One region of the Paenisporosarcina sp. genome, then DNA from elsewhere that is predicted to be linked to it. Evidence: a T-box and tRNA genes for the amino acid it is inferred to sense, from the RefSeq annotation. Region 1 holds a T-box; the other holds one or more tRNA genes.

What was found. A T-box is a leader RNA that pairs with one kind of tRNA and senses whether it is charged. The one in region 1 lies ahead of alaS (alanine--tRNA ligase), so its partner is inferred to be a tRNA-Ala.
Region 2: it has a tRNA-Ala gene. The T-box ahead of alaS (alanine--tRNA ligase) is inferred to sense a tRNA for this amino acid. The anticodon was not compared.

Annotation. Positions count from the first base shown of each region.
Region 1 covers NZ_JBYNRN010000012.1:267,686-271,113, forward strand. The annotation lists gene recD2 (SF1B family DNA helicase RecD2) at 1-1,840, shown strand, start outside; T-box leader at 1,928-2,137, shown strand; gene alaS (alanine--tRNA ligase) at 2,181-3,428, shown strand, end outside.
Region 2 covers NZ_JBYNRN010000043.1:7,710-11,137, forward strand. The annotation lists rRNA gene AC3EA5_RS15515 (16S ribosomal RNA) at 98-1,578, shown strand; tRNA gene AC3EA5_RS15520 (tRNA-Ile) at 1,624-1,697, shown strand; tRNA gene AC3EA5_RS15525 (tRNA-Ala) at 1,700-1,772, shown strand; partial or broken rRNA gene AC3EA5_RS15530 (23S ribosomal RNA) at 1,825-3,428, shown strand, end outside.

The sequences.
Region 1 (3,428 bases):
ATTAATTGAAGATGTAGAAGGAATTGGCTTTCATCGTGCAGATGAATTAGGTGGAAAATTAGGCATGACAGGGAATCATCCTGATCGAATTAAAGCAGCAGTCTTTCATTTGCTAAATGCTGCATCATTAAGTGAAGGGCATGTGTATCTACATGCTGAGCATATATTGCCGAATGTGAAACAATTATTAGAATCAAGTCAGTTTGAAAAGGTGCCTTTTGATGCCATTTCTAATGCTTGTATCGAATTAGTTGAAGATGGGAAACTGGCAGGTGAGATGTCTCGTTTTTATTTGCCATCTCTCTATTTTTCAGAGGTTGGCATTGCTTCCAAACTTGAGCTTTTAATTCAAGAACAGAAGGAGCGAACGGGCTTTCCTACATCCGAAATTAGAAAAGCACTTGGAGATGCCGAAGAACGGCTAGGCGTGACCTATGCTGAGACTCAAATAGCTGCAATAGAACTTGGTATGAATGCTTCCGTGATGTTGTTAACAGGAGGTCCAGGTACTGGTAAAACGACCGTTGTTAGAGGTCTAGTTGAGGTCTATGCAGAATTACATGGTTTAACACTTGACCCAAAAGACTATGCTAAAAAAGAAGAACCATTTCCAATCATTTTGGCTGCTCCTACAGGTAGGGCTGCGAAACGTTTAAATGAATCGACGGGTCTTCCTGCAACGACGATTCACCGTTTACTCGGTTTTACAGGTCAAGATAAAGAAGAAGAGACAGAACGAGATATAAAAGGAAAGCTAATCATTATCGATGAAATGTCGATGGTCGATACATGGCTTGCACATCAATTACTAAAAGCGATACCTGAAGGAGCTCAAGTCATCTTTGTAGGCGATCAAGATCAACTACCACCCGTGGGACCAGGGCAAGTATTAAAAGATTTACTTGGATCAAGTCGAATTCCAACTGTTGAATTGACGGATATTTATCGTCAATCAGCTGGGTCTTCTATCATTGAACTTGCTCATCAAATGAAAAAAGGGAAAATGCCAACGAATTTAACGGATAAAACGTCAGATCGTTCGTTTATAAAAGCGGGTCCGGAACAAATTTCAAAAGTTGTTGAACAAGTCATTAAAAGTGCACTTGCTAAAGGCCACACGATTAAAGAACTACAAGTATTAGCACCGATGTACAAAGGACCTGCAGGTATTGATGCTTTAAATAAAATGATTCAAGAAATGGTTAATCCAAATGATACTAAAAAACGTAAAGAACTAACTTTTGGTGATACGATTTATCGAATTGGTGATAAAGTACTTCAATTGATCAATCAACCAGAGAGCCATGTATTTAATGGTGATATGGGCGAAGTTATAAGTATTTCAAAAGCCAGTGAAAATGTTGAAAAACAGGATATGATGGTCGTTTCTTTTGAAGGGATTGAAGTCACATATCAACGTAGTGATTTAGGTCAGCTAACATTAGCTTATTGTTGTTCTATTCATAAATCTCAAGGTAGTGAATTTCCGATTGTCATTATGCCTGTTGTCAGAAGTTATATGAAAATGTTGCGTCGAAATTTACTGTATACCGGCATTACAAGGGCTAAGAATTTCTTGATTCTTTGTGGGGATGCTGATGTATTTAAATATGGGATTGAACGTAATGATGATCTTGCTCGTTTAACTTCTTTAAAAGAAAGGTTAAACAACCAGGAAGTATCTGAGGAATCAGAGAAAATGGAGGACACTACTACTACAGTTGAAGAAGTAGAAAATCAAGAATTGGCAATCTTAACGGCTGCTAATCATCTCTCGATTCATCCTTTAGTTGGTATGAATGGTTCAACTCCTTACGATTTTGTGGAAGAAGTGAATTGACACAAAGGCAATTGTTTTTTATACTAAAAAAAAGTTGCTCAATTTGAGGAAGTATTTTCATTCATTCTTCATGTAAAGCAAGCATAATTAAACACGTTGATAGAGAAAGTACATTTATAATTCTTGTCTTAGAAAAAGGTTCCCCGGCTGAAAGAACCTTCAAGTATTTGAATGGAAAGCTACTCTTAAGTGCAGCTAATCCCTGCCGTGAGCCGCGTTAAGGCATAATCGAGAGACAGCAGTCATGTTTTGCTGTAACTAGGGTGGTACCGCGAATTTAAAGCCTTCGTCCCTTTTTTAGGGGATTGAGGGCTTTTTCTATTTTAAGGAGGAATGAAAGATGAAAACAGCAGCAGAAATACGTCGAATGTATTTAGATTTCTTTATTGAAAAAGGCCATGCAGTTGAACCAAGTGCTCCACTCGTTCCGATCAATGATAATTCATTACTTTGGATTAATAGTGGCGTTGCTACCCTGAAGAAGTATTTTGATGGACGTGTTATACCTGAAAATCCACGCATTACGAATGCACAAAAATCGATTCGCACAAACGATATCGAAAATGTGGGGAAAACAGCACGACACCATACGTTTTTTGAAATGCTTGGGAACTTTTCTATTGGAGAATACTTTAAAAAAGAAGCAATTGAATGGGCTTGGGAATTTCTAACGGATAAAAAATGGATGGGCTTTGATCCTGAACTACTATCCATTACCGTACATCCGGAAGATGAAGAAGCTTATGCGATTTGGAGAGATGTGATCGGTATTCCAGAAGAACGAATTATTCGTTTGGAAGGAAACTTTTGGGATATTGGAGAAGGACCAAGTGGACCTAACTCTGAGATCTTCTATGACCGTGGTGAAAGCTACGGCAATGATCCAACAGATCCCGAAATGTATGCAGGCGGTGAAAACGACCGTTATTTAGAAATATGGAATTTAGTTTTCTCGGAATTTAATCACAACCCAGATCATACGTATACACCATTACCAAAACAAAATATTGATACTGGAATGGGCCTAGAACGTATGGCGTGTGTTGTGCAAAATGTTCCAACTAATTTTGATACAGATCTGTTTATGCCAATCATTCAAAAGACTGAGGAAGTATCTTCAAAATCGTACGGGAAAGATTTAAATGATGATTTAGCATTTAAAGTAATTGCTGACCACACGCGTACGGTTGCATTTGCAATTGGTGATGGTGCATTACCATCTAATGAAGGTCGTGGGTATGTTTTACGTAGACTATTACGTCGTGCTGTACGTTACGGGAAAAATTTAGGGATTGATCGTCCATTCATGTATACACTGGTTCCGATTATTGGCGAAATCATGAACGATTTTTATCCTGAAGTGGAAGCAAAACAAGATTTCATTATGCGCGTTATTAAAAATGAAGAAGAACGTTTCCATGAAACGTTACAAGATGGGTTAAGTATATTATCAGCTGTTATATCATCTCAGCAAGAAGCAGGCTTGAACATTATTCCTGGTAATGATGCTTTCCGTTTATATGATACGTACGGTTTCCCAGTGGAGTTAACCGAAGAGTACGCTGAAGAAGCTGGAATGACCGTTGAT
Region 2 (3,428 bases), on a different contig from region 1:
TTAATCTCCCTCTTTCTGATTGATTTTCCTTAGTACTCTCTGATTCAACTTGATAGAAATGCTTTTAGACAAAAGTAAAAAAAAAAATTCACGGAAATTTTAAGAGAGTTTGATCCTGGCTCAGGATGAACGCTGGCGGTATGCTTTACACATGCAAGTCGTACGAGAGTTTTTAACTCAAGTGGCGGACGGGTGAGTAACACGTAAGAATTTGCCTCTAGGAGGGGGATAACAACTGGAAACGGTTGCTAATACCCCATATGCTTTCGAGTGAAATGGATTTCCGCCTAGAGAGAAGCTTGCGGCTGATTAGCTTGTTGGTAAGGTAATGGCTTACCAAGGCGACGATCAGTATCTGGTTTGAGAGGATGATCAGACACACTGGAACTGAGACACGGTCCAGACTCCTACGGGAGGCAGCAGTGGGGAATTTTCCGCAATGGGCGAAAGCCTGACGGAGCAATACCGCGTGAGGGATGACGGCCTATGGGTTGTAAACCTCTTTTTTCAGGGAGGAAAAAAATGACGTTACCTGAAGAATAAGCATCGGCTAACTCCGTGCCAGCAGCCGCGGTAAGACGGAGGATGCAAGTGTTATCCGGAATCACTGGGCGTAAAGCGTCTGTAGGTGGTTTAATAAGTCAACTGTTAAATCTTGAGGCTCAACCTCGAAACCGCAGTCGAAACTATTAGACTAGAGTATAGTAGGGGTAAAGGGAATTTCCAGTGGAGCGGTGAAATGCGTAGAGATTGGAAAGAACACCGATGGCGAAGGCACTTTACTGGGCTATTACTAACACTGAGAGACGAAAGCTAGGGTAGCAAATGGGATTAGATACCCCAGTAGTCCTAGCCGTAAACAATGGATACTAGATGTTGAACAGATCGACCTGCGCAGTATCAAAGCTAACGCGTTAAGTATCCCGCCTGGGAAGTATGCTCGCAAGAGTGAAACTCAAAGGAATTGACGGGGGCCCGCACAAGCGGTGGAGCATGTGGTTTAATTCGATGCAACGCGAAGAACCTTACCAGGGTTTGACATGATACGAATTTCTTTGAAAGAGGAAAGTGCCGTTTGGAACGTATACACAGGTGGTGCATGGCTGTCGTCAGCTCGTGTCGTGAGATGTTGGGTTAAGTCCCGCAACGAGCGCAACCCTCATTTTTAGTTGCCTTAGCGAACTCTAAAAAGACTGCCGGTTATAAACCGGAGGAAGGCGGGGATGACGTCAAGTCAGCATGCCCCTTACACCCTGGGCTACACACGTGCTACAATGGGCGAGACAATGAGATGCAAATCTGCGAAGACTAGCTAATCTAAAAACTCGTTCTAAGTTCGGATTGTAGGCTGCAACTCGCCTGCATGAAGTTGGAATCGCTAGTAATCGCTGGTCAGCTACACAGCGGTGAATTCGTTCCCGGGCCTTGTACACACCGCCCGTCACACCATGGAAGCTGGTTATGCCCGAAGTCGTTACTCTAACCTTTTGGAGGAGGACGCCTAAGGTAGAATTAGTGACTGGGGTGAAGTCGTAACAAGGTAACCGTACTGGAAGGTGCGGTTGGATCACCTCCTTTAAAAATTTAAGTTTTTAAAAATTAGGTCGATAACAAAAAAGAAACGGGCTATTAGCTCAGTTGGTTAGAGCGCACCCCTGATAAGGGTGAGGTCTCTGGTTCAAATCCAGAATGGCCCAACGGGGGTATAGCTCAGTTGGTAGAGCACCGTCTTTGCACGGCGGCTGTCAGCGGTTCGAATCCGCTTACCTCCACATTAAAAACCAATAAGGTTTTGAAAGAAAATTAAGATTCTAGAAGTCTTAAATTCAAGGAATGAAGAGTTTATGGGGGATACCTTGGCATTCAGAAGCGATGAAGGACGTGGTTACCAACGAAATGCTTCGGGGAGCTGGAAACAAGCTATTATCCGGAGGTCTCCGAATGAGGAAACTCAAATACTTCTTATTGAATAAATAAATAAGAAAGAGCGAACCTAGGGAATTGAAACATCTTAGTACCTAGAGGAAAAGAAAGTAAAAACGATTCCCGTAGTAGCGGCGAGCGAACTGGGAACAGCCTAAACTTAGTAATAAGGGTAGTGGGACAATTTGAAATGATTAAATGTGACAATTAGACGAATAGAGTTGGAATGCTCAACCAAAGAGAGTGAAAGTCTCGTAGTCGAAAATTGAAACAATCCAATTGAATCCCAAGTAGCATGGAGCACGTGAAATTCCGTGTGAATCTGCGAGGACCACCTCGTAAGGCTAAATATTCCTGAATGACCGATAGTGAAACAGTACCGTGAGGGAAAGGTGAAAAGAACCCCGGGAGGGGAGTGAAAAGAACATGAAACCATAAACTTACAATCAGTAGGAGGACGACTAAATCGTCTGACTGCGTGCCTGTTGAAGAATGAGCCGGCGACTTATAGCTAGTGGCAGGTTAAGGCAGAGAATGCTGAAGCCATAGTGAAAGCGAGCCTGAATAGGGCGTTTGTCACTGGTTATAGACCCGAACCCGGATGATCTAACCATGGTCAGGTTGAAGCTTAGGTAATACTAAGTGGAGGACCGAACCGACTGATGTTGAAAAATCAGCGGATGAACTGTGGTTAGGGGTGAAATGCCAATCGAATTCGGAGCTAGCTGGTTCTCCCCGAAATGCGTTTAGGCGCAGCGATGAATGTTATAACTTAGGGGTAAAGCACTGTTACGTATGCGGGCTGGTAATTCGGTACCAAATCGTTGCAAACTAAGAATACTAAGTGTAGAGTTCATCAGTGAGACTGTGGGGGATAAGCTCCATTGTCAAGAGGGAAACAGCCCAGAGCACCAGTTAAGGCCCCTAAATAATTGCTAAGTGATAAAGGAGGTGGGAGTGCATAAACAATCAGGAGGTTTGCTTAGAAGCAGCAATCCTTTAAAGAGTGCGTAATAGCTCACTGATCGAGTAAACCTGCGCCGAAAATGAACGGGACTAAGTAATTTGCCGAAACTGTGCGATATATCAAAGATATATCGGTAGGGGAGCGTTCTGTTGTAGGGTGAAGTATTAGCGGAAGCGGATATTGACGAAGCAGAAGTGAGAATGTCGGCTTGAGTAACGAAAATATAGGTGAGAATCCTATACCCCGAAAACCCAAGGTTTCCTCCGGAAGGTTCGTCCGCGGAGGGTAAGTCAGGACCTAAGGCGAGGCTGAAAAGCGTAGTCGATGGACAACGGGTTAATATTCCTGTACCATTATTTGTTGACAACGAGGGACGGAGAAGGCTAAGCTGGCCGGATATTGGTTACCGGTTTAAACGTTCAAGATGATGAGAAACGGCGAAAACGTTTTGAGTTGAGGCGTGAATACCAGATGCTACGGCGTCGAAGCAGTCTATGTCATACTTCCAAGAAAAGCTTGCACTGTCATAAGCAAATAA